Regions from separate parts of the Streptomyces sp. NPDC006743 genome, predicted to be linked through region 2. Evidence: riboswitches for the same ligand, from Rfam matches in the RefSeq annotation. Region 2 holds a riboswitch; each other region holds the start of a gene.
The links. Region 2 has a riboswitch for thiamine pyrophosphate ahead of thiC (phosphomethylpyrimidine synthase ThiC). Riboswitches for the same ligand answer to the same signal wherever they lie in the genome.
Positions count from the first base shown of each region.

Region 1 (4,174 bases), on a different contig from region 2:
CGGGCGGGGGCCCGGGGCACGGCGGCGGTACCCGTACGCCGGACGAACGGTTCGGTCCGGGCGGCGGGCGGCCCTGCCGGCGGGCCGCCCTGTCGGTGGCGCCCGGCGTCAGACGGCGAGCGCCTGGGCGCGGCGCTTCACCTCCGTGCCGCGATTCTCGCTCAGGGCCTGCGCGGGGGTGCCGGGCAGGGTCGGGTCGGGGGTGAAGAGCCACTCGATCATCTCTTCGACCGTGAAGCCGTCGTCCCGCAGGAGCGTCAGGGTCCCGGACAGGCCCTTGACGACCTTGTCCCCGTCGATGAAGGCGGCGGGGACGTGCAGCGCGCGGTTCTCACCGCGGCGTACGGCGATGAGCTGGCCCTCCTTGACCAGCTGCCGCACACGCGTCACGTCGACGCCGAGCATCTCGGCGATGTCGGGCAGGGTCAGCCAGGCGGGGACGAGCGCATCGGTCTTCGCGTCAATCTCGGTCACGGGACCAAGCGTGCCATCTGCCACCGACACTCGGAAGCCGACCCCGTCCACCTGGGCGGAGACCGTCCGGCGAGCGGGCTACGCGGTGGCCGTCTTCAGCGGCCTCGACGGGTCCGCCAGCAGCCCCGCGTCCATCACCGCACCGGCCTCGATCAGCCGTCGGCCCTGGGCGAGATCCCGCGGGCGGCCGACCGCCAACAGGGCGACCAGCCGGGTGTCGCGCAGCCAGCACACCGTCCAGGCCGGGCCGGAGGGCTCGCCGCGCCAGACGGTGGCGTCGGCCGCGGTGTGGTGGCCGGCGTACTGCACGAAGCGGCCGAACTGCTCGGACCAGAAGTACGGCACCGGGTCGTAGACGGCCGGGGTCAGGCCGATCACGTTGGCGGCGACCGTGCGCGGGCCCTGGAGCGCGTTGTCCCAGTGGTGGACCAGCAGGCGTTCGCCGTACCGGCCCGACGGGAAGGAGGCGCAGTCGCCGACCGCGTACACGTCCTGCACGCTGGTGCGCAGGTGGTCGTCGGCGAGCACCTCTCCGCGCTCGCCCAGCTCGACGCCGGAGCCCGCCAGCCAGGCGGTCGCGGGGCGGGCGCCGATGCCGACGACGACGGCGCCCGCGGGCAGCCGTGAGCCGTCGTCGAGCACGACCGCGCCGGGCTCGACGCGTGCCACGCGCGCGCGGGTGCGCAGCACGGTGCCGCTGTCGGCGTACCAGGCGGTCATCGGGGCGGCCACCTCGGCGGGCAGCACACCGGCCAGCGGCCGGTCGGCGGCCTCCACGACCGTCACCGCGCAGCCCGCCTCGCGCGCGGCCGTGGCGAACTCGGCGCCGATCCAGCCGGCGCCGACCACGACGACGTCGTGCTGCTCGGCGAGGACCGGCCGCAGCCGTCCGGCGTCGTCCAGGGTGCGCAGCAGGTGCACGCCGGGGACGTCCTCCGCGCCGGGCAGCCGCACCGGCTCGGCGCCGGTGGCGAGGACGAGGACGTCGTAGGGGACGGGTCCTTCGGAGGTGTCGAGCACATGTGCTTCGGAGCGGACGGCCAGGGCCTCGCAGCCGAGCCGCAGCTCCAGGCCGAGCGCCTCGAAGTCGACGTCGAAGGCGGACCCCTCGGCCTTGCCGAGCAGGACGGCCTTGGACAGCGGTGGCCGGTCGTAGGGCTGGTGGGGTTCGGCGCCGATCAGTGTGATCGTGCCGGTGAAGCCCTGCTCGCGCAGCGCGACCGCGGTCTGCACACCGGCCATGCCCGCGCCGGCGACGACCACCCGCCGCGGCTGGGCGGTGCCCTGTTCCTGCGTCTGCTCGCTCACCTGATCACCATAGTCAGCTGACGTTCAGTCAGTCAGGGGGCGTGCGGAGTGACGTGCTCCACAACGCCCGCCGCGTCCCTGTCCCGCCGGCCGAGGCCGTGCCACGCCCGCCGGTTCCCTGTCCCGCCGGCCGAGGTCACGCCGCCCCCGCCGGGCCGCGCCGCGCCCGCCGCCGTCAGTCGCCCACCTGTTCCACCACGCTCGTGCCGCTCCCCGCCTGCGACTCCCACTCCCAGCTCTCCTCCAACCGCACCCGCCCGTCGGGCAGTTCCACCACCGTGGAGACGCAGTGCCCCGAGGAGGTCGTGCCGTCGTGCTTGAGCTGGACGTACCGGAAGTCGAGCCGGTCGCCCTCCCTGGTGCCCACCAGGTGACCGCGGACGACGTCGCCGCCCGCGTACTCGGCCCAGATCTCCCCGCCCCGTTCGTGGTACGTGAAGCGGGTCCGGGTGCCCACCTGACCGGGGGCCTGATCGGCGACGGGGGCGAGGACGAGACCGTCCAGCGAGGGCGGCATACGGGAGGCTCCCTTACAAAAGCGCTGCTCCAAGGACTAGGGTGGCCACCGTACAAGCACTCGCGGGAGCCCGGACGCACCGGGCTGAGAGGGAGGCTGGCGGCCTCCGACCGTACGAACCTGATCCGGGTCATGCCGGCGAAGGGAGGGGCTGGACGCCCATGTCGTTGCCACGTACGTCCGACGTCCTCGTCATCGGGGGCGGGATCATCGGGCTCGTGACCGCCTGGCGCGCCGCCCGGCGCGGACTGTCCGCGGCCGTGGTGGACCCCGAGCCGGGCGGCGGTGCCGCGCAGGTGGCGGCCGGGATGCTGGCCGCCGTCACGGAACTGCACTACGGCGAGGAGACCCTGCTCGGCCTGAACCTGGCCTCGGCCCGCCGCTACCCGGATTTCGCGGCCGAGCTGACCGAGGTGACCGGCCACGACCTCGGCTACCGCAGGTGCGGCACGCTGGCCGTCGCGCTGGACGCCGACGACCGCGCCCACCTGCGGGAACTGCACGCCCTGCAACACCGCTCGGGGCTGGAGTCGGAGTGGCTGTCGGGGCGCGAGTGCCGGCGCCTGGAGCCGATGCTCGCGCCGGGCGTGCGCGGCGGGCTCCGGGTGGACGGCGACCACCAGATCGACCCGCGGCGGCTGGCCGCCGCCCTGGTCGTGGCCTGCGAGCGCACGGGCGTGGTCTTCCACCGCGCCTGGGCCGAGCGGCTCACCGTCGAACGGGAGCGGGCCACGGGCTGCGTGCTGCGCGAGGGCACCGCGCTCGGCGCCGGGCAGGTGGTACTGGCCGCCGGCAGCCTCAGCGGACGCCTCGCCGGGGTCCCGGACGACCTGCTGCCGCCGGTGCGGCCGGTGAAGGGGCAGGTGCTCCGGCTGACCGTGCCCCAGCGGTACGCGCCGTTCCTGAGCCGCACGGTGCGGGCCGTGGTGCGCGGCGGCCACCTCTACCTGGTGCCGCGGCTCAGCGGCGAGCTGGTCGTCGGGGCCACCAGCGAGGAGCTGGGCTGGGACACCACGGTGACGGCGGGCGGCGTCTACGAGCTGCTGCGCGACGCGCACGAGCTGGTGCCCGGCATCACCGAGCTGCCGCTGACCGAGACCCGCGCCGGGCTGCGCCCCGGCTCCCCCGACAACGCGCCGCTGCTCGGCCCGACCGGCCTGGACGGGCTGCTGGTGGCCACCGGGCACTACCGCAACGGGGTGCTGCTCACCCCGGTCACCGGTGACGTCATGGCGCACGTCCTGGCCACCGGCGAGCTGCCGGACGAGGCCCGCCCCTTCAGCCCTCGGCGTTTCCACGCCGCCACCCTCACGGAGCAGTCCGCATGAGCACCCCCGTCCGCATCTCCGTCAACGGCGTGCCGCGCGAGTTCTCGCCCGGCACGGCCCTCGACGCCGTCGTACGGACCCTGACCGCGGCGCCCTCCGGGGTGGCCGCCGCCCTCAACGAGACCGTCGTGCCGCGCGACCGGTGGCCCTCCACCGCCCTGGCCGAGGGCGACCGCGTCGAGATCCTCACCGCCGTCCAAGGAGGCTGACCCATGGCCGACGACCCCTTCGTCCTCGGTGGTACGTCCTTCACGTCCCGGCTGATCATGGGCACCGGCGGTGCGCCCAGCCTGGACGTCCTCGAACGCTCCCTGGTGGCCTCCGGCACGGAGCTGACCACGGTCGCGATGCGCCGGGTGGACCCCTCCGTGCACGGCTCCGTGCTGTCCGTGCTGGAGAGGCTCGGCATCCGGGTGCTGCCCAACACCGCGGGCTGCTTCACGGCGGGCGAGGCGGTGCTCACGGCCCGTCTCGCCCGGGAGGCGCTCGGCACCGACCTGGTCAAACTGGAGGTCATCGCCGACGAGCGCACCCTGCTGCCGGACCC
Region 1 is NZ_JBEYJA010000002.1:227,041-231,214, reverse strand. It holds gene ABZ719_RS02525 (Rv2175c family DNA-binding protein) at 109-474, opposite strand; gene ABZ719_RS02520 (FAD-dependent oxidoreductase) at 553-1,782, opposite strand; gene ABZ719_RS02515 (hypothetical protein) at 1,958-2,299, opposite strand; TPP riboswitch at 2,352-2,463, shown strand; gene thiO (glycine oxidase ThiO) at 2,461-3,627, shown strand; gene thiS (sulfur carrier protein ThiS) at 3,624-3,836, shown strand; gene ABZ719_RS02500 (thiazole synthase) at 3,840-4,174, shown strand, end outside.
Region 1: another riboswitch for thiamine pyrophosphate. It lies ahead of thiO (glycine oxidase ThiO); the one in region 2 lies ahead of thiC (phosphomethylpyrimidine synthase ThiC).

Region 2 (4,174 bases):
GCTATCAGTATCTGAAAACTCACTCCTTGTGATCTGCCATATACGTTCAGCAAGATGCCACCAGTGTTGATGGGGATCATTCCCGGCCAGTCGACGGCAGATGACGGGGTAGTGATGCGCGAGTCCGTACAGGCAGAGGTCATGATGAGCTTTCTCGTGTCCGAGGAGCTCTCTTTCCGCATTCCGGTGGAACTGCGGTACGAGGCCTGTGATCCCTATGCCGTACGGCTGACCTTCCATCTGCCCGGAGACGCCCCGGTCACCTGGGCGTTCGGACGCGAACTGCTGGTCGACGGCGTGGGCCGGCCGTGCGGGGACGGTGATGTGCGGGTCTCGCCCGCCGACTCCGACTCGCTCGCCGAGGTGCTGATCCGCCTTCAGGTCGGCGGTGACCGCGCGCTGTTCCGCTCCTCCACGGCGCCTCTCGTGGCGTTCCTCGACCGCACGGACAAACTGGTGCCGTTGGGACAGGAAGGCGCTCTGGCGGACTTCGACACGCACCTCGACGAGGCGCTGGACCGCATCCTGGCGGAAGAACAGAGCGCGGGCTGAAGCGTTTCTTCAACCGGCGGCGTGCGGTGGAGTAACGCTTCACCGCACGCTTCGAGGACAGCTCACCGCTCTCGGGAACAGTTCACCGCTTGCGCCGTCGGCCCCTGCCGCCGCGGGCCGGCGCGGGCAGACCGGCCGCGGCCCTGGGAGGCGCCGCACCCGGGCGGTCGGCCGAGACGACCAGAGCCGCCAGGGCGGTGGTGACCGGTACGGACGCGACCAGGCCGATCGATCCCACGAGCGTGCGGACGATCTCCTCGGCGACGAGTTCGCTGGTCGCCACGGTCCCCACGCTGCTCCGCGCGATCGAGAAGAGCAGCAGCAGCGGCAGGGCCGCACCCGCGTAGGCCAGCACCAGGGTGTTGACCACGGACGCGATGTGATCGCGCCCGATGCGGATACCGGCACGGTACAGCCCCCGCCAGCCCATCGCCGGGTTGGCCTCGTGCAGCTCCCACACCGCCGACGTCTGCGTCACCGTCACATCGTCCAGGACACCGAGCGAGCCGATGATCACGCCGGCCAGCAGCAGGCCGCTCATGTCGATCGACGGATACAGGCCATGGATCAGGCCCGTGTTGTCGTCCGTGTTGCCGGTGAGCGCGGCCCAGCCGATGAACAGCGAACCCAGGATGCCGATCAGCACCAGGGAGATCAGTGTGCCGAGCACGGCCACCGAGGTCCGGGCCGACAGACCGTGGCACAGGTAGAGCGCGATCAGCATGATCGCGCTCGATCCGACCACCGCCACCAGCAGCGGATTCGACCCTTGCAGGATCGCGGGCAGGATGAAGAGGTCCAGCACCAGGAAGCTGATGGCCAGTGCGACCAGCGCCATGACGCCCCGCATCCGCCCGACGACCACGACGGCGAGTGCGAAGATTCCGGCCAGCAGCGCCATGGGGAAACCCCGGCTCACGTCCGTGACCGAGTACTGCAGGTCCCGCGGGGCGGCGGGCTCGTAGGCGGCGACGACCTTCTCCCCCTGGTGCAACTGCCGTGACTGGTCCGGCTGCACGATCTCGGTGAAGGTGCGCCCCTTGTCCTTGCCGGTGTCGACGCGGATCGTGGCCTTCTTGCAGGTGCCGGCCGACTGCGCCGGGGCCGAAGGGCCCTCGGCGGTGGAGGTGTCACCGGCCGGCGTGTCACCGGAGGCGTTCACCGCCTTGCAGCTCACCGACACCACCGAGGTGACCGTGGCCTGCTGCGTCTGCCGGTCGAAGCCCACGCCGGTGCGCTCGTGGGCGGGGCTCCCGCCCGGCCAGAGCACGGCGAGCCCGACCGCCACCGCGGCGGCGAAGGGGATCAGGACCGCGGCGATGACCTTGCGGAGGTGCTGCGAGACCGGGGCGGCAGGACCATGGCTGTGACTGTGGGCGTGGCCGTGTGCGTGGTCGCCTCCCGGACTGTCCGGGCGGCCGGTCCTGTGGTCGTCCGTGCGCAGGGTTCCCTCGGCCTGTCCGTTCTCGTGGCCGTGCTCGTGCCCCTGTCCGCGCTCGTGTTCCTGCCCGTGTTCTCGCCCGTGCCGGGTGCCGGATCCGCGCCGCGGCTCGGGGGGTGGAGGGGGGAACTGCTGCGTCGTGGTCACCGCCAGATCATCGCAAGAACGGCCGGGGCCCACTGTTCACCGCGCCATGGATGACGCTAGCGTGGAGGCACCTTTGCACACGCGGGAGCTCGGAGCACCGGGCTGAGAGGGCGCTGACCTCCGTCTTCGCGATGTTTCACGTGGAACGAGCGACGTTCCGCGGGAAACGCCGCCGGACGGAAGCCGCTGCGTCGACCGCCGAACCTGTTACCGGGTAATGCCGGCGTAGGGAGTAGGTCTCATGACCAACAAGGACGTACGCACGCCTGCCTCCGAGCAGTTGTCCAGCGACGGGGAGCAGACCGCTTCCCGTGAGGAGACCGGGAAGTCCATCGGCTGGCACAAGGCGTATGTCGAGGGCTCACGCCCCGACCTGCGGGTGCCGGTCCGTCAGGTGCACCTCACCAACGGGCAGTCGGTCACGTTGTACGACACGTCGGGCCCGTACACCGATCCGCTCGTCGACACCGATGTCCGCCGCGGTCTGGCTCCGCTGCGGGAGAACTGGATCGTCGCCCGCGGCGACACCGAGGAGTACGCGGGCCGTCCGGTCCGCCCCGAGGACGACGGGGTCAAGCACACCTCGCCGCGCGGGGGGCTGCGCAACCTCGACGCGGTGTTCCCGGGCCGGCCGCGCCAGCCGCGGCGGGGCCGGGACGGCCAGGCCGTGACGCAGCTCGCCTATGCGCGCCGTGGGGAGATCACACCGGAGATGGAGTACGTGGCGATCCGGGAGAACGTCTCTCCCGAGGTCGTCCGTGAGGAGATCGCGGCGGGCCGCGCGGTGCTCCCGGCCAACGTCAACCACCCGGAGACCGAGCCGATGATCATCGGCAAGCGCTTCCTGGTGAAGGTCAACGCGAACATCGGCAACTCCGCGGTGACCTCCTCGATCGAGGAGGAGGTCGAGAAGATGACGTGGGCGACCCGCTGGGGTGCCGACACCGTCATGGACCTCTCCACCGGCCGCAACATCCACACCACCCGTGAATGGGTGCTGCGCAACTCCCCCGTCCCCATCGGCACGGTGCCGCTCTACCAGGCCCTGGAGAAGGTCGACGGCAGGGCCGAGGAGCTGACCTGGGAGATCTACAAGGACACCGTCGTGGAGCAGGCAGAGCAGGGCGTGGACTACATGACGGTCCACGCCGGCGTACGCCTGGCGTACGTGCCGCTGACCGCGAACCGCAAGACCGGCATCGTCTCCCGCGGTGGTTCGATCATGGCGGCCTGGTGCCTCGCGCACCACAAGGAGTCGTTCCTCTACGAGCACTTCGAGGAACTCTGCGAGATCCTGGCCGCCTACGACGTCACGTACTCCCTCGGCGACGGACTCAGGCCGGGCTCGATCGCGGACGCCAACGACGAGGCGCAGTTCGCGGAGTTGCGGACGCTCGGGGAACTCAACACGATCGCCAAGCGTTTCAACGTACAGACCATGATCGAGGGCCCGGGGCACGTCCCGATGCACAAGATCAAGGAGAACATCGACCTTCAGCAGGAGATCTGCGATGAAGCTCCGTTCTATACGCTCGGACCGCTGACGACGGACGTCGCTCCGGCGTACGACCACATCACCTCCGGGATCGGCGCCGCCATGATCGCCTGGTGGGGCACGGCGATGCTCTGCTACGTCACGCCCAAGGAGCACCTGGGCCTGCCGAACCGGGACGACGTCAAGACCGGCGTCATCACCTACAAGATCGCCGCGCACGCGGCCGACCTCGCCAAGGGACACCCGGGTGCCCAGGAGTGGGACGACGCCCTCTCCGACGCCCGTTTCGAGTTCCGGTGGGAGGACCAGTTCAACCTGGCCCTCGACCCGGACACGGCACGGGAGTTCCACGACGAGACCCTGCCGGCGGAGCCCGCGAAGACGGCCCACTTCTGCTCGATGTGCGGCCCGAAGTTCTGCTCGATGAAGATCTCGCAGGACATCCGCCGGGAGCACGGCACCAGCCGGACCGAGATCGAGGAGGGCATGGCCCAGAAGTCCAAGGAGTTCGCCGCGGCGGGCAACCGGGTGTACCTGCC
Region 2 is NZ_JBEYJA010000039.1:46,272-50,445, reverse strand. It holds gene ABZ719_RS26865 (helix-turn-helix domain-containing protein) at 1-15, shown strand, start outside; gene ABZ719_RS26860 (SsgA family sporulation/cell division regulator) at 115-552, shown strand; gene ABZ719_RS26855 (YibE/F family protein) at 635-2,140, opposite strand; TPP riboswitch at 2,212-2,389, shown strand; gene thiC (phosphomethylpyrimidine synthase ThiC) at 2,382-4,174, shown strand, end outside.

Region 3 (4,174 bases), on a different contig from region 2:
CTATGCTGCATCCGTCTCGCTGTTGCCAGGGCCCATGGTGTGATCACACCCCAGCGCCCACAGCCAGGTCAACGCGTCATCCCGCGCTGCCCCTGGGCCGTCCCTGGGCCGTCCGAGGCCGCTCAACAGCGACGGACGACGACCACTACCGACAGTCGTAGCAGCCGACAGCCGCAGGTCACCCATGTGGATCTGCGACACTGGTACCACCATGCCCAAGCCCGGAGAACTCACTTTCGTCGCCCCGCGCGGAGCCAAGAAGCCGCCGCGGCACCTTGCCGATCTCTCGCCCGCCGAGCGCAAGGAGGCCGTCGCCGCGATCGGCGAGAAGCCGTTCCGCGCCAAGCAGCTCTCGCAGCACTACTTCGCGCGGTACGCGCACGACCCCGAGCAGTGGACGGACATTCCGGCCGGCTCGCGCGCCAGACTGCGTGAGGCGCTGCTCCCGGAGCTGATGACGGTCGTCCGGCATCTGGCGACCGACGAGGGCACCACCCGCAAGACGCTGTGGCGGCTGTTCGACGGGACGCTCGTCGAGTCCGTGCTGATGCGCTACCCGGACCGGGTCACCATGTGCATCAGCTCCCAGGCCGGATGCGGGATGAACTGCCCGTTCTGCGCCACCGGACAGGCCGGACTCGACCGGAACCTGTCGACCGCCGAGATCGTGCACCAGATCGTCGACGGCATGCGGGCCCTGCGTGACGGCGAGGTGCCGGGCGGCCCGGCCCGGCTGTCCAACATCGTGTTCATGGGCATGGGCGAGCCGCTGGCCAACTACAACCGCGTGGTCGGCGCCATCCGTGCGCTGACCGCCCCCGAGCCGGACGGGCTCGGTCTGTCCCAGCGCGGGATCACCGTCTCCACGGTGGGCCTGGTCCCGGCGATCCACCGGTTCGCCGACGAGGGCTTCAAGTGCCGTCTCGCCATCTCCCTGCACGCCCCCGACGACGAACTGCGCGACACCCTCGTGCCCGTCAACACACGGTGGAAGGTGCGGGAGGTGCTGGACGCCGGGTTCGAGTACACCGCCCGCTCCGGGCGCCGGCTGTCCATCGAGTACGCGCTGATCCGAGACATCAACGACCAGGCGTGGCGCGGCGACCGGCTCGGCCGCCTGCTCAAGGGCAAGCCGGTGCACGTCAACCTCATCCCGCTCAACCCGACGCCGGGCTCCAAGTGGACCGCCTCGCGGCCCGAGGACGAGAAGGCGTTCGTCGAGGCGATCGCGGCGCACGGTGTGCCCGTCACCATCCGGGACACCCGTGGCCAGGAGATCGACGGCGCCTGCGGCCAGCTCGCCGCCACCGAGCGGTAGCCGCGCCGGACGGCCGGCCGTCCGGAGAGAGACACCCGGGCAGGGCGGACAGGGCCGCCGAGAGGTGGTCGCGCCGGGCGGACGGGGCCACCGTGAGGCAGCCGCGGCCCGTCGCCGGCGACCGGCCGGTGGCCGGCGACGGGCGGACGGTACGCTGAACCCGCACACCGCTTCACGTTCCGACATCTTCATATTCCGACAGGGGAGCGCCACAGCGCTGAGAGTGCGGCACCGGCCGCAGACCCTCTGAACCTCGCCCAGGTCATTCTGGGTAGGAAGTTCGGTCATCACTCGAGCTGTTGCGCCCTGCCCGGGCGTCCCGCGCGGAACCCGGGCGGGGCCGCGTCTCTTCCTGGCCACCATCCAGGAGGAAAATCCAGTGCACCACAAGACGTTCGTCGCCGCGGCCGTCGGACTCGGCCTGGTCACGCTGTCCGCGTGCGGGTCGTCCGGTGACAAGGCGGCGGACACCAAGACCGTCACCGTGGTCAGCCACGACTCGTGGGCCGCGTCCAGGAGCGTCATCGCGGACTTCGAGAAGCGCTCCGGGTACAAGGTGCGGATCCTCAAGGACGGCGACGCCGGACAGGCCGTCAACAAGGCCATCCTCACCAAGGACAACCCGCAGGGCGACGTCTTCTTCGGCGTCGACAACACGCTGCTGTCCCGCGCGCTCGACAACGGCCTCTTCCAGTCGTACGAGCCGAAGGACTCCGGCACGGTCGTCAGCCGGTACCGGGTCGACCAGGCCCGGCACCGCGTCACGCCCGTCGACACCGGCGACATCTGCGTCAACTACGACAAGAAGTACTTCGCCGACCGCAAGCTGGCGCCGCCGGCCTCCTTCGACGACCTGCTGAAGCCGCAGTACAAGAACCTCCTCGTCACCGAGGACGCGGCGACCTCCTCGCCCGGCCTCGGTTTCCTGCTCGGCACCGCCGCCAGGTACGGGGACGCGGGCTGGCAGGCGTACTGGAAGAAGCTCAAGGACAACGGCGTCAAGGTCGTCGACGGCTGGGAGCAGGCCTACAACCAGGAGTTCTCCGGTTCCGCCGGCGGGAAGAAGGCCAAGGGCGACCGACCGCTCGTCGTCTCCTACGCCTCCTCGCCGCCCGCCGAGGTCGTCTACGCCGACCCGAAGCCGAAGACCGCGCCGACCGGCGTCGTGGACGGCACCTGCTTCCGCCAGGTCGAGTACGCCGGCCTGCTCAGCAACGCGCGGAACACCAAGGGCGGCAAGGCGTTCCTCGACTTCCTGATCAGCGAGAAGTTCCAGGAGGACATGCCGCTGAACATGTTCGTCTACCCGGTGCGCGAGACGGCCGCGGTACCGGCGGTGTTCGCGAAGTACGGTCCGCAGGCCAAGGACCCGCAGACCATGGCCCCCGGCAAGATCGCCGCCAACCGTGACCAGTGGGTCAAGACGTGGTCCTCGCTCGTAGTGAAGTAGGGCCTGACACGGCACGTGTCCGGCGCCGGCGTGCGGGGAACGCGGCGCGGCTCGGCCTGATGGCCGTGCCCGTCGCGTTCTTCGCGCTGTTCTTCGCCTACCCGGTGACCGCGATCGTGCGGCGCGGCCTGCACGCCGGCGGCTCCTGGCAGTGGGGGCAGTTCACGCAGGTGCTGGGCCGGTCCGACATCCGGCACGTCCTGTGGTTCACCACCTGGCAGGCGCTCGCCTCCACCGCGCTCACCCTGCTGATCGCGCTGCCCGGCGCCTACGTCCTCGCCCGCTACGACTTCCCCGGCCGCCACCTCCTGCGGGCGGTGGTCACCGTGCCGTTCGTGCTGCCCACCGTCGTCGTGGGCACCGCCTTCCTCGCCCTCCTCGGGCGCGGGGGACTGCTCGACGAGCTGTGGGGGGTGCGGCTGGACACCACCGTGTGGGCGATCCTCCTCGCGCACGTCTTCTTCAACTACGCCGTCGTCGTACGGACCGTGGGCGGTCTGTGGGCCCAGCTCGACCCGCGGCAGGAGGAGGCCGCGCGGATGCTCGGCGCCTCCCCGCTGACCGCCTGGCGCAAGGTCACACTGCCGGCCCTGGCCCCCGCGGTGGCCGCCGCCGCGCTCATGGTCTTCCTCTTCACCTTCACCTCCTTCGGCGTGGTGCAGATCCTCGGCGGCCCCGGCTTCTCCACCCTCGAAGTGGAGATCTACCGGCAGACCTCGCAGATGTTCGACCTCACCACGGCCGCGGTCCTCACCCTCGTGCAGTTCCTCGCGGTGGGCGCGATCCTCGCCGTGCACGCCTGGACGGTACGGCGCCGGGAGAGCGCGCTGAAACTGGTGGACGCCTCCCGCACCGCCCGCCGTCCGCGCGGCGCCGGGCAGTGGACCCTGCTGGCCGCGGTCGTCGCCGTCATCGCCGTGCTCCTGCTGCTGCCGCTGGCCGTGCTGGTGCGGCGCTCGCTCACCGCGCCCGGGTTCGGCTACTACCGTGCGCTGACCGACCCCGACGGCGGCACCTTCCTGGTCGCGCCGATCCACGCCGTCGGCGCCTCCCTGTCCTACGCGGCCGCCGCGACCGCCGTCGCCGTCGTCATCGGCTCGCTGGCCGCCGCCGCGCTCACCCGCCGCGACGCCGGCCGGATCGTGCGCGGCTTCGACGCGCTGCTGATGCTGCCGCTCGGGGTGTCGGCGGTGACCGTCGGCTTCGGATTCCTGATCGCCCTGGACAAGCCGCCGCTGGACCTCAGACAGTCCTGGTTCCTGGTGCCCCTCGCGCAGGCCCTGGTCGGCGTGCCCTTCGTCGTACGGACCATGCTGCCCGTGCTGCGCGCGGTGGACGCACGGCTGCGGGAGGCGGCGGCCGTGCTCGGGGCGTCGCCGTGGCGGGTGTGGCGGGAGGTGGACCTG
Region 3 is NZ_JBEYJA010000034.1:60,695-64,868, reverse strand. It holds gene rlmN (23S rRNA (adenine(2503)-C(2))-methyltransferase RlmN) at 212-1,318, shown strand; TPP riboswitch at 1,509-1,614, shown strand; gene ABZ719_RS24995 (thiamine ABC transporter substrate-binding protein) at 1,698-2,768, shown strand; gene ABZ719_RS24990 (iron ABC transporter permease) at 2,828-4,174, shown strand, end outside.
Region 3: another riboswitch for thiamine pyrophosphate. It lies ahead of ABZ719_RS24995 (thiamine ABC transporter substrate-binding protein); the one in region 2 lies ahead of thiC (phosphomethylpyrimidine synthase ThiC).